DNA from 3 places in the Leisingera sp. SA215 genome. Region 3 is predicted to be linked to each of the others. Evidence: riboswitches for the same ligand, from Rfam matches in the RefSeq annotation. Region 3 holds a riboswitch; each other region holds the start of a gene.

Region 1 (5,990 bases), on a different contig from region 3:
CAAAGCTGCCGGAAACAGGATGCTGATAGTCCACCACCGAACTGCCCGCGTATGGAGAGTTGTTAGTGTTTTTGTAGGTGATGCGATTCACCTCGGCCCCGACCGTGGTTGAGGTATTGATGCCCCCTAAGAGACTGTCAAAGGTCACCGCGGTGCGGTTACCGGCTTGTTCGAGATCGTGATTGACGGCGATGTACCATTTCCGTGCAACATCTCCGGTCCCAGGCTGGTACGTATAATCCTCGATATTGCGCCAGTCGCGCTTGCTGGTCAGATAGTAGCTGTTGCTGGACACAGTCAAATTTCTGGATGGCGTCCATTCTGCACGCAGTTGGGTATAGCGGTCCTTGAACCGGACCAGCGCATCCTCGGCGTTGTAGTTGCGTTCACGTACACCCTCGTCGATGCGGCCGTCTTTCAGCGGGGTGCCGAAATAAATGCTTGGCGTGTTGTCGCCATAGTCATGCGACAGCGACAGCGCCAAGGTATTGGTTGCCTGCCAGCGCAGTGCGGCCGAAACAGCCAGGCTGGAGGGATCGTCCCCGTCAACCCGTCCGTCCGAACGCGTGCGGCTGACATCGAAGCTGTAGGCCAGCCTGTCAGAAATCGGGCCCGCACTGCCTAACGCCAGCCCAAGCTGGCCATTTGTGCCAACGGTGGTGCGCAGTTCGTTGCGCGTGGTGTCAGTCAGCGGTTTTTTGGGAATGATATTGATTGCGCCCCCTACCCCGCCTTCGCCGTAAAGAACTGAAGCAGGACCGTTGAGCACCTCAATGCTGTCAACATTCCAAGTATCGAACGGAAAGGATATGGTGCCTGGAGCCGGGTACAGCCGGGTGCCATCATACAACCGGGTGACGGAACTGTGCCCGCTGAAGCCTCGCATGCTGAGCGTTGTTCCGCCATTGCTGGGGCGGCCATTGAAGCTGATTCCGGTTCCGTTTTGGACAATCGCCTGATTGACATCACGCTGACTGCGCTGGCGAATGGTGTCTTCGCTGATCACCTGCACGCTGGCCGGGGTTTCCCGGGAACTCAGCCCTAGGCGGCTGCCCGCATTTGACGGCAATTCGAGGTCAAGGCCCGGTTCCAAAAATTGCTTCTTGACCGAGATGGGTTCCAGTTGAACAGGTTCCTGCTCCAATTCCTGCGCTGCCGCAGGAATTGGAGCACTGACAAGCATGGCAGAGGCAGCAAACGTCAGGAAGCATGATGGCCTGGAAAAACCGAGAGACAAGGTGACCGGCATCACGCAGAGCGCGGCAGGTTTAAAATCAGGAGTACGCACAATTAGGCTCCAGCGTTGTTACACCGTCACCGTAAAAACGACACTCCCGTTTCCCGGATGCAGGAACCGAAAGTTTGTCTCACCAGGACACCCCGCCCGACGCATTCACACGTGACAATATCTGACGGCAGGTCTCCTGGCTCACGGATCAGCGCCAATTGCCGCCTTCCCGGGCGAGCCTGCCCAGTGGCTGTTGGCATTGGCTTTCCGCCTACAGTTGCGGGGACAGCCGCAGAGTGAGGCTGTCAACAGCCCGAACTGCGTTCCCATTTAATTCCCAATTGGAAACCGTCGCAGGGTGCGTATGAATAGACCTATGACATGTCAATGATTTTTTTCAATTCAAAGCAAACCGGCTGATCATACGGAAGGCAATGCTTGGGCTCCGGGGAATTTGCCATGCTCTTTATAGTTGCAGGCCTCTTGGCGTCTCATCACAGTCAAATGGTGCGCAATATGTCTGCGGAAGGGATGGTTTTGTTCTTGACCATCTTGGCAGAACTGTGTCCTTTACCGCCCGATGGTTCCCGGCAAAAGCGAAGCTTGGGGATAATAGGGAATGCGGTGAGGTGTAGCCAACAGGCGCCAATGCCGCGACTGCCCCCGCAACTGTAAGCGGAGAGCGACCCGTCAAACCACTGGAGCCTGCGGCTCCGGGAAGGGACGGCAAGCTGCGACCCGCGAGTCAGGAGACCTGCCATCACAAACTGTAAACTGGCGGGCGGGGTGCCCGAGGAGGACTGATGACCAGATTGTTCGGCCCCGCGGGCCAGTGTGTCTGGCTGTGTTGTGCCCGGGAGGCCGCCCTAGGGAAGGTGCAGGAACCAAATCGGGGCGGTTGCGGCCGATGACGCTTGCTTCTAGTTGCGAAGAAGCGCGCGAGCACGGAAACAGCACCGGTGCCAGATCCAGCGCGGCGCGAGCCGTTCTCTATCTGGTTTCTGCCCAATACGTCAGCCAGGCGCGGTTTGGCGCTCTGGCTTGCGGTCTGCTGGAGCATGCGCCCTGCAGGGCCGAGGTCATCCGGCTGGAAGCCAAGGGTCCGGGGCTGTGGGAGGCGCTTGACACCCTGTGCAATGCCGGCGCACAGCATATTGAGCTGTACCCAATTGGGCTGCCCTTTTCCCAAAGCCTTGAACGCTGGCTGCCCAAGGCCGCCGGGGCATGGCTGGCGCGCCGTGACGGCGACCTGCCCGAATTGTTCTTCGCTGCGCCGGTTCAGGGGGATGCAGCCCTTTTGCAGCGGGCCGCGCAGCCGGATGTCCAGTTGACCCCAATTGCTGTTTGCCCGTCGGGCGAAAAGGGGAAAGGCTGGGACAAGCCGCCCAGTTTCCGGCACCATCTGCTGGTTTGCACTGGGCCGCGCTGCCACTTGCAGGATGCGCCCTCGCTTGTCGGAATGCTGAAGCTGGAGGTGGCCCGCGCCGGGCTTTCCGCAGAATGCTTAGTCACATCGACCGGGTGCCAGTTTCCCTGTAACCGCGGGCCGTCGCTTATCCATTACCCTGAGGGGCATTGGTATCAGCTGCCGAACGTGGACGCAGTCCGCGATTTTGTCAGCCGCGCACTGGTGGCTGGCGAGATCCTGCACGAACATCACTTTTTCACTTCGGGAGACTGATTTGCGACAATTCTTGTTGCCTCTCGCCGCCGCTGTTCTGGGGCAGTTGGGCGTGGTTCATGCTGCCCCTGTCGAGATTGCCAGCTGTTACGGCAGCTTTAGTTATGACACGGCGCCGGCTCGGGCTGTCACGCTGAATCAACAAGCCACGGAAATCATGCTGGCGCTTGGCTTGGAGGACCGCTTGGCGGGCACCGCCTACTTGGATGACAGGATGCCGCTGCAATGGCAGAGCGCCTATCAGCGTATCCCGGTGCTGGCAGAAAAATACCCGGCCCGTGAAGTTGTCCTCGCATCAGAGCCTGACTTCCTGTTTGCTGGGTTTGCCTCTGCATTTGACAAAAGCAACCTTGGCAGTGCAGCCGAGTGGCAGGCGCTGGGAATCGGAACCTATCTTTCTGACGCCGCCTGCAGCCTGCATCATCCCGGAGATGTGCCGCTGACCGTGCAGCCGTTGCTGACGGATATCGAAACGATCGGCAGGCTCTTTCGGGTGGAAGACCGGGCAAAGGCACTGCTTGCGAACCTGTCTGCCCGCCTCGAAGCAGTGGCGGACGCGGGGAGTGACCGCGACATGACTGCCTTTTTCTACAGCAACGGCAAAACGTCTCCCTACACCATCGGATGTTGCGGCAGCCCTGCATTGCTGGCCAGAAGTGCTGGTCTCTCCAGCATTACAGAGGACATCAACGGTGCCTGGGCAGAGGTTGGCTGGGAGACTGTCATGGCCCGGAACCCGGACGTTATTGTCCTGATTGATGCCACCTGGTCCAGCGCCGCCGAGAAGCGCGCCCACATGGAGGCGGATCCGGTTCTGTCGCAGCTGGATGCCGTCAGAAACGGGCGCTTTGCCACCGTCAGCTTCTCCAACACGGTGCTTGGAGCAAGATTCCTGGAAGGTGTCGAACGGCTGAATGCCGAGTTGGAAGCGTTGGATTGATGCAACCGTCTTCTTCTGCGGCTTTGAGTTTAGGTGTTGCGTTGTTGTTTCTGTCGATGCTTGCCGGGATCCTGTGGGGCACAGCCGAGTTGAGCTGGGCCGAACGGCTGCATGTTTTGACCCGGTCTGACGATGCGCCCCGCGGGGTGTCGCTGATCATCTGGCAATGGCGGGTACCGCGTGTGCTGGCGGTGGCGCTGATTGGAGCGATGCTTGCGCTGGCCGGAGTGCTGATGCAGTCAACCCTGCGCAATCCGATGGCCGACCCCTATATCATGGGGTTGTCGTCGGGGGCCTCTGCTGCTGCAGTCGCCGCGTTGATCTGGCTGCCGGAAGGGGTGGTGCAGATGATAGGTGTTCCGGTGATTTCCTTTCTTGGCGCCGGGGTTGCCTTTGCCATGACCTTGCTGCTGTCGGTCCGGCGGGGGCATAGCTTGGACCCCAATATTGTCATATTGGCAGGTGTTGCGATTTCGCTGATGTTTCAGTCAGTGACCTCCTTTTTTCTGTACATCGGCGACCCGCACGCAAGCCGCAGTGCGTTGGGGTGGCTGATGGGCTCAGCCGCAGGCGCAGACTGGGCGGACATTCCGGTGCTGGTCGCCGGGTTTGGCCTGATCGCAGTCCCGGCTTTCCGTTACGCCCCGTCCCTGGATGCCATGCTGCTGGGAGATCAAAGGGCGCTGGCTCTTGGTGTCAGGGTGGACCGGCTGCGCGTGCTGGTGTTTACGGGAACTGTTCTGTTGACAGGACTGGCGGTTTCGGTTGCCGGAATTGTCGGATTTGTCGGGCTGATCCTGCCCCATTTGGCGCGCCTCCTGGCAGGGGCGCGGCATCGGGTTCTGTTGCCCCTGGCCACGGTGCTGGGAGCGTTGACGCTGGTCATCGTCGATCTTTTGTGCCGAACACTTCTGGCTCCGGAAGAATTGCCGCTGGGGGTGCTGATGGCCCTGTTCGCAGCGCCGCCCTTTATCCTGATTCTGAGGAGGGCGCGCCGTGCGGTCTGACACGTTCTTGCAGTTAGACCGGGTTTCGGTTGCCGGAGGGGATACGACAATCGTCCATGACGCCTCCCTCGCGGTGGTGAAGGGCGAATTTCATGGCCTTCTGGGAGCGAACGGTGCAGGAAAGACTTCTCTTCTGCGTCTGCTCTATTTCGACGCCCGACCCAGCGCGGGACGCATTCGTCTGATGGGGCGGCAGCAGGACAATTGGCCGCGATTGGACTGGGCACAGATGGTGGGAGTGTTGGTGCAGGGAGGGGGGCTTCTCAACGGGCTGCGCCTGCGCGACATCGTGGAAATCGGACTAAACAGCAGCCGCAACGGCCGCCACCGGATCGGCGAAGCGCTGGAAATCGCCGGATTATCAGATATTGCAAACCGCCCGGCAGAGCATTTGTCAGGCGGCGAGCTGCAACGGGCCTTCATGGCCCAGTTGCTTGCCCGCGACCCGGAGCTCTATGTACTTGACGAGCCGACCAACCATCTGGACCTGCATTATCAGCTTATCTTGCTGGACGAGGTGAAGCGCCGGGGCAAGACAGTTCTGGCCTCTTTGCACGATCTTTCCATTGCGGCCCGCTATTGCGACCGTGTGAGCGTCATGGATCAGGGCCGGATTGTTGCACAGGGCAAGACAGAGAGCATTTTGACGCCTGACCGGTTGGCACAGACCTACCGCATCGCCGCGCACATGGATCAGGGCGTATTGCGGGTGCAGGGCCCTTTGGTTTGAAACGGGTTCCTTAACGGCTGGGCATTGTCAATTTTGCCCGGCACAAAGCGCAGCCGCCCCTATGCATTCAACCCGATGGTTTTCAGCATCAAACCCAGCCCATTCGGAGACGGGACACCTGCGATGACGTGCGGTTCATCCGGTTTGAAGCAAACCATATAATCCCGCTCAGCCTGGGGTAAGCGCTGGTGCGGCTGCTTCCACTGCCGGAGGCAGAGGTGAAGGACAACCTTGCAGGAAACTCTCACCAAACTGCGCCGCCGCGGCAGGCACAACCTAGCAGCGCCGCGCTCTGGCCGCGCGCACCGGACGCCCCCGCCAATTCCTGCGGTTTGCCTGCGGCCTGGCCAGCGTGTACCGCTTGCACGCGGCGCTGCAGCACGGCAAACCAGCCCCCGGACAAA
Region 2 (5,990 bases), on a different contig from region 3:
CGTGCAGGTCGGGCCGGTCAGCTATCTGTCCAGCCAGCCCTGGGCCTTTCCGATGTCGCTGATGTTCGGCTGCGCGGGCGAGGCGCTGAGCACGAAGATCACCATCGACCCCGGTGAAATCGAAGACGCGCTGTGGGTCAGCCGCCAGGACATGATGACGGTCTTTGCAGGCGATCACCCGGTGCTGAAACCCTCGCGGGAAGGAGCAATTGCGCATTTTCTGCTTAAGAACTGGCTTGCGGACACGCTGGACTAGAGCGCATATTGCGGCAAACAGCGCGGCAGCACAGCGGCGCAGCTGAGGCAGGCAAGCATGGAATTTCAGAGCAAAGAAGATATCGAAGCCCCGATTGCCGAAGTCTTTGGCGCGATCTCCGATTTTGACCTGCTGGAACGCTCGGCCCTGCGGCGCGGCATCGACGTGCAGCGGACCGGCGATACCGCCCGTCCGGAGAACGGCCTGGCCTGGGATATCGGCTTCCGGTTCCGCGGCAAGCAGCGCGACATCCGGCTGACGCTGGCGTCTTATGCGCCGGCTGCCGGGCTGGCGCTGACCGGCAGCGGCAGCGGCCTGGACGGCCGCCTGGAGGTCGAGCTGCTGGCGCTGTCGCCGCGGCGGACCCGGATGTCGGCGCAGCTGAAACTTGCCCCCACCACCCTGACCGGCCGGCTGCTGGTGCAATCGCTGAAACTGGCCCGCAGCAATCTCACCCGCCGGTTCAAGCTGCGGCTGGCCGATTATGCGAGGATCACCGAGGAACGGCTGAACCGCACCGCCTGACCCTATCGCCTGCCCCCATCGTCAAGAGCGGAGCGCGCGCTATTGCGGCGGCAGCAGCCGCGGCCACAGGGCGGCATTGTCGCGGGCAAAGGCGCCCAGATGGCCGATCTTCTTCACACCAGCCTCCCGCGGCACCAGCACCGTCCGGCGCTGCGGCACATTGCCAAAGACCTCCCCCAGGCGCCAAACCGCCGCCGGCGGCACGACATCATCATCCGCCATTGCAAACAGATCCACCGGCACGCCGCTGTTTGCCCATTCGGGCAGCGGCAAGGCCGCGCCGGTTTCCGGCAGGTAGCTGCCCGGCGTGGTGCACCAGCGCCGCCACTGCCAGTAAACCCCGGCGGGCAAATCGGCCCCGAACCCCACCGCGCGCCCGGGCAGATAGCCCAAAGCACGGACCAATGGCGGCACATGGCCGAACCAGAAAGCCAGCGCCAGCGCGCGGTAGGGCCAGGGATGATCGTGGTGATGCACCAAGCCGCCCGCAACCACGATCATGCGGGCGACGTCCTTCAAGCCATCCTGCAGGGGCATCAGCATCGCCCCGAGCGAATGGCCGATCACCCACAACGGCACGCCCGCATAGTGCCGTTGCAGTTCGGCCCGGGCAGCTGGCTGATCTTCCAGCGCCCATTGGGCCATTGTCGCACCGGAATGGCGCGGATGGCCCCGCGCCGAGTCTCCGAAATCCCGGTAGTCATAGGTCAGGCAGGCCACCTGCTGCCTGGCTGCCAGCCAGCGCGCGAAATGCCGGTAATAGCGCTGCGGCACCCCGGTTGCGCCATTCAGCACCACTGCGGCCCGCGCCTGCCCCGCCGGATGGTACAGCCGCCCGGCCAGCTCTGCGCCGGCCGCGGGAAACCGCAGCTCTTCTTCCCGGATGCCCGCGGCATGATCTGCGTTTCTGTCCAGCACGGCGACCTCCTAGACCAATCGGTCCACTCCACCTCTGGACCAATCGGTCCAATGCTGTCAAGCTGTTGTCATGACTGACGTGACGACACCCCCTGCCAACCCGGACAGCCCGCCCCCCACCCGCGAGCGGCTGATCCGCGCCGCGGCAGCCCTGTTCCGCAACAAGGGCTACAGCGGCACCGGGCTGGCGGAACTGCTGGCAGAGGCCGGGGCGCCCAAAGGCTCGCTCTACCACCATTTTCCCAATGGCAAATCCGACCTTGCCCTGGCCGCAGCGGATTGGGCGTCAGCGCAGATGCTGCTGCTGATCGAGGCGTCATTCACGCCGGCGCCAACCTTTAGGGAGGGGGCCAAGACGGTCTGTTACAAACTGGCCAAGCTGTTTGACCAGCAAGGCAAATGGAGCGGCTGCCCGGTCTCTGCCACCCTGTTCGAAGGGCCGGAGAACGAGGCGTTCCACCAGCATGCCGCGCATCTGTTCGAGGGCTGGATAACTGAGACCGCCCGCCACGCCCGCCGCCTCGGCCTGCCCGCGGCTGAGGCCCGCGCGGCGGCGGAAAACTTCTATATCCTGCTGCAGGGCGGCTGGCAGCTGGCCCGGGTGCGGCGGGAGTCGGATGTGATCCGGGGGCTGTATTTGCAGCTGCAGAAAAACGATTGACGACTCGCGGAAGAAACCGCTACCGCTTGTGGCGATGGTTCCCGTGCCACAGAAGCTTGTGTCCGGGATGAAAAGGGAACACGGTGCGGCCTGCGCAGAAACAGGCCAATTCCGCGGCTGCCCCCGCAACTGTAAGCGGCGAGCGACCCCGATAGAGCCACTGGCCCGACAAGAGGCCGGGAAGGATCGGGAAAGCGACGACCCGCAAGTCAGGAGACCTGCCATCAGACGTGTAACTCGAACCCGGGCGGGGTGTCCGGACAGGGTCTGATGGCTGCGGCGGCTGTGAGCCGTCTTTCATCCGGTCTCTTGTCCCCAAAACCCCCGTGCCACGCGCGGAGGGCGCAGATATGATGTGGACCGACCAGACGCATTTCTATGCGGCAACAGATTGCAAGTATTTGGGGCGCCCCTGCCCCGCAGCGGAGCGGATGATCGCCAAGCTGGCCGAGGCGATGTCCAGGGCCAAGCCGCTGACCCAGGAGGATTTCGAAATTACCGGCACCACCACGCTGGACGGCTGCCCGCGCAGCTGCCCGGCGCAATTTGCCGCCAGCCATGACCGGATCCGGCTGTATTGCGGCGTCGGGGAAGAGGCGCCGCGCGAGGGGCTGGACCGCTTCGCCGATGCCATCCTCAGCCGTAACGGCACCGGCTTTGCCGCCTCCAAGCTGGACACCCGCCCCTGCGCGCTGATGGAGGCGCTGCCGAAAACCGCCGCGGCGCGGCAGGCGGAACAGATGCTGGCGCTGTGAAACCTAAGCTTTGAGGGCAGCGCCTGACCCTGTGCCGAAGGCAAGCCAGCGGATTGACGGAAGCGGCGGGTGCTGCCCGGCTTGTCGGCCGGGTGAAAGGCTATGCGGTCTAGCCTGCCGCCTGCCCCGCGCAGGCCCAATCCAGCTGCTCATCCGTCTCCACCGCGCAGGGCCGCACCGCCCGCAGCCGGGCCAGCGCCTGCGCCGGATCCTCGCCGCATTCGATCATCAGCCGCAGCACCGCCATGCCGGACCGCCCGCAGCCGCCCCGGCAATGCACCAGCACCCGGCCGCCGCCCGCCAAAGCCTGCCGTGCGGACGCGCTGGCGGCTGGCCATTTCGCTTCCACGCCCGGCGGCGGCGCTTGAAAATCCGGCACCGGCAAATGCAGCCAGCGGCAAGCCATGCTTTGAACATCAATCCCCAGCCGCGGCACGCCTGCGGCTGCGTGTTCGGCCTCGGTGGTCATCGAGATGACCAGCCCCGGTTTCCACTGATAGATCTGGATCAGGTCATTGCGGTAATCGCCGCCGCCGCCGGGCAGCGGGCATAACGCCAGAATACCGCCGCCTGCTGACAGCGCGTGGATGGTCAGGCCTGCCGGCGCCGCGCCGTCCTGCGCCGCAGGTCCCGGAATGTCTCCAGATCGCATACCGCCTCCTTAGCCGTTGCGTTCCTGCATTCCCCCCCGCAGTCCCCTGCCGCCGCAGCCTAACGGCTTAGCGGGCAATCCCAAAGCCCTTTTGCTGTCCCGGGACAGCCCCATCGGCGGTGGACGAACGGGCTGCGCTTCAATACCCTGCGCGGAACGCGGACGCCCCGCATCCCGAATCCGGCACGAGACATCATGAACGATACCCCCAGCGGCACCCCCGGCGCATCCGGCCACTCCAAATACCAGGTTCTGGCCCGCAAATACCGGCCCGAGACCTTTGCCGATCTGGTGGGCCAGGACGCCATGGTGCGGACGCTGAAAAACGCCTTTGCCGCCGACCGCATCGCCCAGGCCTTCATCATGACCGGCATCCGCGGCACCGGTAAGACCACCACCGCGCGGATTATCGCCAAGGGCATGAACTGTGTCGGCACCGATGGCCAGGGCGGCCCGACCACCGACCCTTGCGGCCAGTGCGAACATTGCACCGCGATCATGGAAGGCCGCCATGTCGACGTGATGGAGATGGACGCCGCCAGCCGCACCGGTGTGAATGATATTCGCGAGATCATCGACTCGGTGCAGTACCGCGCCGCCTCGGCCCGCTACAAGATCTACATCATCGACGAAGTCCACATGCTGTCGACCAGCGCCTTCAACGCGCTGTTGAAGACGCTGGAGGAACCGCCCGCACATGTGAAATTCATCTTCGCCACAACCGAGATCCGCAAGGTGCCGGTGACGGTGCTGTCGCGCTGCCAGCGGTTCGATTTGCGCCGGATCGAGCCGGAGGTGATGATTGCCCTGCTGCGCAAGATCGCCGGGGCTGAAAACGCTCAGATCGCCGAGGATGCACTTGCGCTGATCACCCGCGCGGCTGAGGGCTCGGCCCGCGATGCCACCTCGCTGCTGGACCAGGCGATTTCCCATGGCGCCGGCGAGACCACCGCCGATCAGGTCCGCGCCATGCTGGGCCTTGCCGACCGCGGCCGGGTGCTGGACCTGATGGACATGATCCTGCGCGGCGATGCGGCGGCGGCGCTGACCGAACTCAGCGGCCAGTACGCCGAGGGCGCCGACCCGCTGGCGGTGCTGCGCGATCTGGCCGAGATCACCCATTGGGTCTCGGTTGTGAAAATCACCCCCGACGCGGCCGAAGACCCCACTGTCAGCCCCGACGAGCGCGCCCGCGGTCAGGCAATGGCCGAACGGCTGCCAATGCGCGTCCTCACCCGCATGTGGCAGATGCTGCTGAAGGCACTGGAGGAAGTGGCCGCCGCCCCCAACGCGATGATGGCGGCTGAAATGGCGGTGATCCGCCTCACCCATGTGGCCGACCTGCCCTCACCCGAAGAACTGATCCGCAAGCTGCAGGACACCCCGCCGCCGCCCCCACCGCCGAATGGCCCCGGCGGCGGCGCACCGATGCAAGGCATGGGTGCGCCCGCTTTGGGGGGCGGCGGCGGCGCTCCTTCCGGTTACGGCGGCCAGAGCGGACCCGCTGGCGGCGCGCCGGCGGCGCAAGGCGGCTCCGGCCCTGTTGCGGCCCTGGCGCCGCAGGTCAGTTCCGCGCTGGCCCGTTATCCGTCCTTTGAACATGTGGTCGAGCTGATCCGCACCAACCGCGACGTGAAGCTGCTGGTCGAGGTTGAGGGCGGCGTGCGCCTGGTCTCCTACCAGCCGGGACGAATCGAATTCACTCCGTCCTCACAGGCACCGCGCGACCTGGCGGCCCGGCTTGGCTCGGCGCTGCAGAACTGGACCGGCGCGCGCTGGGTGGTCTCCATCGCACCGGACGGCGACGCAGCCACCATTGCCGAGCTCCGCGACGCCGCCGAGAACGCCCTGCGCGAGAAAGCCGCCGCGCATCCGCTGGTGCAGGCGGTGCTGGAAAGCTTCCCCAAAGCAAAGATCAAGCGTATCCGCACAGCGCAGGAGCTGGCTGCCGAAGTCGCCGCCGAAGCCCTGCCCGAGGTGGAAGACGAATGGGACCCGTTCGAGGACGGCTGAGCACCGCCGCAAACAAATTGCGTATGCGGCCATCTCCCTGCAGATTGTTCCAGCCCCCGGTTCAGCCGGCCAGGGCGGTGCCCGTCCCGGCGGGACTGGATGGGGGCAGAACAGGCGTTGCCCGGCCTTGCGGCCGGGCAGAAGGGTGCCATGTTCCCCGAATCCGGTGAACCTTCCCCCTTGTTTCACGTCCCCAGCCCCCGTATCTAC
Region 3 (5,990 bases):
GCCTATGGATGCCGCCAGCCGTCAAAACGAAATCATTGCCTTGCTGAACCAGCAGGACCGGGTGGAGGTTGACGGCCTGTCCCAGCGCTTTGGCGTGTCGTTACAGACGGTGCGGGCCGACCTGCGCGACCTGTCTGCGCGCGGCGCCTTGTCCCGCGTGCATGGCGGCGCTGTCCGGCTAAGCTCTGCCGCCAGCCAGGGCTATGAGGACCGGCGCAAGCTGAACGCGGGCAACAAGCTGGCGATGGCGGCGCTGGCAGCTGAACTGATCCCCGACAATTGTTCGCTTACGCTCAACATCGGCACCTCCACCGAGCAGGTGGCACGGGCGCTGTCCGGCCACAGCGGCCTGACTGTTATTTCCAACAATATCAATATTATCAACCTTATGATGGGCGGTCAGGCCAAGGAACTGATCCTGGCCGGTGGCACTGTGCGGCAAAGCGACGGCGCCATTGTGGGGGAGGACGCGGTTGAATTCCTGTCCCGCTTCAAGGTCGATTTCGCCGTCATCGGCGCCTCGGCGCTGGATCCGGACGGCGCCGTGATGGACCACGACGCCCGCGAAGTCTCGGTCGCCCGCGCAATCCTGAAAAACGCCCGTCAGCGGGTTCTGGTTTGCGACGGCAGCAAGTTCGCCCGCTCCGCGCCGGTGCGGATCTGCGATGTGGCAGAGCTGGACGTGATGATCACCGACCGCCCGGTGCCGGAACAATTTGCCGAGGCCGCGCAGGCCGCAGGCACCCGGATCCTCACCGCCGGACAAAACGAAAGCAGCGAAAATGACTGATGCACCTGTCACGGACCTTTTCATCATCGGCGGCGGCATCAACGGCTGCGGCATTGCCCGCGATGCAGCGGGACGCGGCCTGTCGGTGACATTGGCCGAAATGAACGATCTGGCCTCCGCCACCTCCTCGGCCTCGACTAAACTGTTCCACGGCGGCCTGCGCTATCTGGAATACTTCGAGTTCCGCCTGGTCCGCGAGGCGCTGATCGAGCGCGAGGTGCTGCTGAAGGCGATGCCGCATATCTCATGGCCGATGCGCTTTGTGCTGCCGTTTCACAAGGACATGCGCTTTGACAGCGAAACGCCCGCATCGAAACTGCTGACAACCTTCATGCCCTGGATGCGCGGCCGCCGTCCGGCCTGGCTGATCCGGCTGGGGCTGTTTCTCTATGATTCCCTGGGCCAGCGCGGCATCCTGCCCGGCACCGCCAAGCTGGACCTGTCCCGCGACCCGGCAGGCCGGCCGCTGAAAGACAAGTTTCAGACCGCCTTTGAGTATTCCGACTGCTGGATCGAAGACGCCCGGCTGGTGGTGCTGAACGCCCGCGATGCGCAAGCGCGCGGCGCCAGCATCCTGACCCGGACCGAGGTCACTTCAGCCGAACGCCACGCCGGCCACTGGGTGATCCGGACCAAGAACCGCGCCACCGGCGCAGAGCAGGACCACCGCGCCAGGATGCTGGTCAATGCAGGCGGCCCCTGGGTCGCCGATGTGCTGCACCAGAAGCTGGGCCTGAGCAGCCGCGAAAACGTCCGTCTGGTGCGCGGCAGCCATATAGTGGTGCCGAAACTGTTCGACCACGGCCGCTGCTATTTTTTCCAGGGCAGTGATGGGCGGATTATCTTTGCTATCCCCTATGAGCAGGATTTCACCCTGATCGGCACCACCGATGCCGACCACCCCGACCCGGACACCGCCCCCGTCTGCACCGAAGCGGAGCAGGACTATCTGGCTGACTTCGCATCACAATACTTCAAACAGCCGCTAAGCCGCAACGACGTGGTCTGGACCTATTCCGGCGTCCGGCCGCTCTATGACGACGGTGCCAGCTCCGCCACTGCAGCAACCCGCGAATACGTGCTGACACTGGATCAGGCCAAGGCGCCGCTGCTGAATGTCTTTGGCGGCAAGATCACCACCTACCGCAAGCTGGCCGAGGCGGCGCTGGCGAAAATCGGCGAGGTGTTCCCGCAGCTGCCCTCTGACTGGACCGCAGGCGTTGCCCTGCCCGGCGGCGATTTTGCGGTGGAGGATGTGGAGAAACTAAAAGCCAAACTGGCCGCAGACTATCCGTTCCTCACCGCCTATTGGACAGGCCGGATGATCCGCGCTTACGGCACCGAGGCATGGGAGGTTCTGGGCGCCGCCAAAACTGCCGCGGATCTGGGGCAGGACTTTGGCGCGACCATCACGGCGCGGGAGCTGGACTGGACCATTGCCCGCGAATGGGTGCGCAGCGGTGATGATTACCTGTGGCGGCGCACCAAGCTGGGGCTGCGATTGGATGAGGCCCAGCGCGCGGCGGTCGATGCCTACATCCAAGGCAAAGCGGCTCAACTCGCGGCATAACGCGAAGGGCAGCGCCCGTCCCGGCGGGGTGGGAAGCGAAGCGCCCGCCCCGTAGGGGGCGGGACGGGCGCTGCCCGGCCTATCGGCCGGGCGGGACATTCTGAAAGCGTCTTAAAACTCGACGCCCTTCTGCGCTTTTACACCGGCGCGGAACGGGTGCTTGATCTGCCCCATCTCGGTCACCAGATCGGCAATTTCGATCAGTTCTTCCTTGGCGTTGCGGCCGGTCAGCACCACATGGGTCATCGGCGGCTTCTGCTCCACCAGGAACTCCAGCACCTCCTCCAGATCCAGATATTCATAGCGCAGCGCGATGTTGATCTCGTCCAGCAGCACCATGGTGTTGCGCTCGTCCAGGATCATCTCCTTGGCCTTTTCCCAGCCCTTCTGGGCGGCGGCAATGTCGCGGGCCTTGTCCTGGGTCTCCCAGGTAAAGCCTTCGCCCATCGCATAGAACTGGCACAGGTCGCTGAAGTTTTCCTCGATCAGGGTGCGTTCGCCGGTCTGCCAGGCGCCCTTGATGAACTGCACCACCGCCGATGGCATCCCATGCGCAATGCAGCGCATGATCATCCCGAACCCCGAGGACGATTTGCCCTTGCCCGGCCCGGTGTGGACGATGATCAGGCCCTTCTCGCCCTCCTTGGTCTTCATCATCCGGTCGCGCGCGGCCTTCTTCTTGGCCATCTTGGAAGCGTGACGGGCGGCTTCTTCCTCTGAGATGCCGGTTTCAGACTTTTCGCTCATGGGGGCTCTCCAGCTGTTTGACCCATGTCTTGACAAAGAAGGGCACGATAGCGCAAGGGGGTTTCGCTGGTTCCTGCGAAAGCAGGCGAAGAGGGAATGTGAAGGCCATGCGGGCCGAAGCACAGCCGCCCCCGCGACCGTGACCGGATGAGGCCGCCATGCCACTGGGTGATCCCCGGGAAGGCAGGATGGCCGGCAAGGCCTCGTGCCTTGGCATCCGCAAGCCGGGAGACCTGCCAGCGAAGGAGAGTTCAACGGGCGGGCGGGGTGTTCCGCGACCGGTTGAGGGGCAGCCACGCATTGCCCCCTTCTGGCCATGTCCCTGCTTGCCTGACGCGACAGGAGACGCGCCAATGGCAGAAGACAAGGCGGCCCCCCCCGCCAGCACCCCGGGACCGGTCACGCTGACGGTTTGCCTTACCTGCCGCCGCGACGGCGCCGACCCGGAGGCCGCCCGCCCCGGAGCCATCCTGCACGCCGCGCTGGAAGAGGCCGGAATGCCCGACGGCGTCCGCCTGCGCGGTGTCGAATGCCTGTCCTCCTGCAAGCGCGGCTGCGCCGTTGCCCTGATCGGCGGCGCCGAGCGCTGGACCTATGTCTACGGCGACCTCGACCCGGACCAGCATGTCCCCGAAATCCTGGAAGGCGCTGCAGCCTATGCCGGCACCGCCGATGGCCTCGTGCCCTGGCGCCAGCGCCCGCAGACCTTCCGCAAGCAATCCGTTGCCCGCATCCCGCCGGCCAAGTTCTTCTCCGAGGAGTAATCATGAGCGATCTCAACAAGATCCCCGTCACCGTCATCACCGGTTTTCTGGGCGCAGGTAAAACCACGCTGATCCGCCACCTGATGCAGAACCCCCAGGGCAAGCGCCTGGCGGTGGTGGTGAACGAGTTCGGCACCGCCGGTGTGGACGGCGACATCCTGAAATCCTGCGCCGATGAAAACTGCCCGGCGGAAAACATCATGGAGCTGGCCAACGGCTGCATCTGCTGCACCGTGGCCGATGACTTCATCCCCACCATCGAGCAGCTGATGGCCCTGCCCGAGCAGCCCGACCACATCGTCATTGAAACCTCCGGCCTGGCGCTGCCGAAACCGCTGCTGAAGGCGTTTGACTGGCCCGCAATCCGCTCCCGCATCACCGTCGACGGCGTGATTGCCCTGGCCGATGCCGAGGCTGTCGCCAAAGGCCAGTTCGCCCCCGATCTCGACGCCGTGCAGGCCCAGCGCGAAGCGGACGACAGCATCGACCACGAAACCCCGCTGTCCGAGGTGTTCGAGGATCAGATCTCCTGCGCCGACATCGTGCTTCTGTCCAAGGCCGACCTGGCCGGCGACGCAGGGGTCGAGAAGGCCCGCGCGGTGATCGAGGCCGAGGCGCCCCGCAAATTGCCGATCCTGCCGATGAGCGAAGGCGTCATCGACCCGCGCATCATCCTGGGCCTGGGCGCCGCTGCCGAGGACGATCTCGACGCCCGCCCCAGCCACCATGACGGCCACCACGACCACGAGCATGACGATTTTGAAAGCATCGTGGTCGAAATGGGCGAAGTATCCGACCCGGAAGCGCTGCAGAATGCGATCGTGAAACTCGCCCGCGAGCGCAACATCCTGCGCGTCAAAGGCTATGTCGCGGTGGAAGGAAAGCCGATGCGGATGCTGGTTCAGGCCGTGGGCGAGCGTCTGCGCGCCCAGTACGACCAGCCCTGGGGCGCGCAGCCGCGCAAAACCGCCCTGGTGGTCATCGCCGAGCATGACGACATCGACGAGCAGGCTATCCGCGCCGAGCTGGGGGCGTAAGCTGATGCTGGCTTGGGGCGATGATAGCTGCTGTCTTGACCGGCCCTTGGGCCGGACAGCCCCCGGCTCCCCCCCCGGGCGGGGGCTTTACCCCCACCCGCGGCCGGGGGCTGTCCTCCGCGCGTCACGGCGCCCATCGCGAAAGGCCTGACCCATGCACGTCGTCTTCCGCGAAAGCCACGGCCTTGACGAGACCGATACCCCGCAAGACCTCGGGCAGACGCCTGCGGACCTTGTGGTGCTGTCCTTCTCCGACAGCGACCTCGGCGCCTTCGCGGCGGGCTGGCACCGCGCGGACGGCAAGCTGCCCTCGCTGCGCGTCGCCAATCTGGTTGCGCTCAAGCACCCGCTGTCGGTCGACGTCTACGCGGAACAAACGCTGGAGGGCGCCAAGGGCGTCCTCGTCCGCCTGATCGGCGGCGAAAGCTACTGGCCCTACGGCCTCGCCACCCTGCAGGACCTGGCCCGGCGCAAGGGCATTGCGCTGGCGATCCTGCCCGCCGACGGCCGCGAGGACGCACGGCTGGATGAGCTTTCCACCCTGCCCGTCTCCACCCTGCGCCGCCTGCAGGCGCTTTGCGATGCCGGCGGCGCGGTTGCGGCACAGGCAGCCCTGGCCCAGTTGGCTCTCGCGGCCGGCCTCTACGCTGGTCCTGTCCTCGGCCTCAAGACGATGCCGGAACATGGGTTCTACGATCCGGAAAGGGGCGTGCTGCCCGACCTGCCGGCGCAGGACAAACCGCTGGTGCTGGTCAGCTTCTACCGCTCCTACCTCACCGCCGCAGACACCGCCCCGGCCGATGCGCTGATCAAAGACCTGCGCGGCCGCGGCTATGCCGCCTATGGCATCTTTGCCGCCAGCCTCAAGGCCCCGGCCGCCGCAGACTGGCTGCGCGAAAAGCTGCCCGCGCTGAACCCGGCGGCCATCATCAACGCCACCGCATTTTCGGCCCAAGGCACCGACGGCAGCGCCTCTCCGCTTTCCACCACGGGCTGCCCGGTATTTCAGGTCGCGCTCTCCACCGCCCGCAAAAAGGACTGGGCCGAGGCCGGCCGCGGCCTCTCCCCCGCAGATCTCGCCA

The links. Region 3 has a riboswitch for cobalamin ahead of AC0KW6_RS17210 (DUF1636 family protein). Riboswitches for the same ligand answer to the same signal wherever they lie in the genome.
Region 1: it holds a riboswitch for cobalamin, as region 3 does, so the genes downstream of both, AC0KW6_RS19130 ((2Fe-2S) ferredoxin domain-containing protein) here and AC0KW6_RS17210 (DUF1636 family protein) in region 3, are expected to answer to the same signal.
Region 2: it holds a riboswitch for cobalamin, as region 3 does, so the genes downstream of both, AC0KW6_RS07145 (hypothetical protein) here and AC0KW6_RS17210 (DUF1636 family protein) in region 3, are expected to answer to the same signal.

What each region holds. Positions count from the first base shown of each region.
Region 1 is NZ_JBVVXU010000024.1:58,265-64,254, reverse strand. Features, by position in the region: gene AC0KW6_RS19135 (TonB-dependent receptor) at 1-1,288, opposite strand, end outside; cobalamin riboswitch at 1,398-1,596, opposite strand; cobalamin riboswitch at 1,793-2,004, shown strand; gene AC0KW6_RS19130 ((2Fe-2S) ferredoxin domain-containing protein) at 2,136-2,909, shown strand; gene AC0KW6_RS19125 (ABC transporter substrate-binding protein) at 2,923-3,849, shown strand; gene AC0KW6_RS19120 (FecCD family ABC transporter permease) at 3,873-4,856, shown strand; gene AC0KW6_RS19115 (ABC transporter ATP-binding protein) at 4,846-5,586, shown strand.
Region 2 is NZ_JBVVXU010000005.1:19,180-25,169, reverse strand. Features, by position in the region: gene nudC (NAD(+) diphosphatase) at 1-256, shown strand, start outside; gene AC0KW6_RS07160 (SRPBCC family protein) at 314-781, shown strand; gene AC0KW6_RS07155 (alpha/beta hydrolase family protein) at 821-1,699, opposite strand; gene AC0KW6_RS07150 (TetR/AcrR family transcriptional regulator) at 1,770-2,360, shown strand; cobalamin riboswitch at 2,380-2,600, shown strand; gene AC0KW6_RS07145 (hypothetical protein) at 2,711-3,115, shown strand; gene AC0KW6_RS07140 (protein-tyrosine phosphatase family protein) at 3,225-3,767, opposite strand; gene AC0KW6_RS07135 (DNA polymerase III subunit gamma/tau) at 3,963-5,780, shown strand.
Region 3 is NZ_JBVVXU010000019.1:60,698-66,687, reverse strand. Features, by position in the region: gene AC0KW6_RS17225 (DeoR/GlpR family DNA-binding transcription regulator) at 5-790, shown strand; gene glpD (glycerol-3-phosphate dehydrogenase) at 783-2,360, shown strand; gene cobO (cob(I)yrinic acid a,c-diamide adenosyltransferase) at 2,472-3,107, opposite strand; cobalamin riboswitch at 3,158-3,362, shown strand; gene AC0KW6_RS17210 (DUF1636 family protein) at 3,461-3,871, shown strand; gene cobW (cobalamin biosynthesis protein CobW) at 3,874-4,908, shown strand; gene cobN (cobaltochelatase subunit CobN) at 5,063-5,990, shown strand, end outside.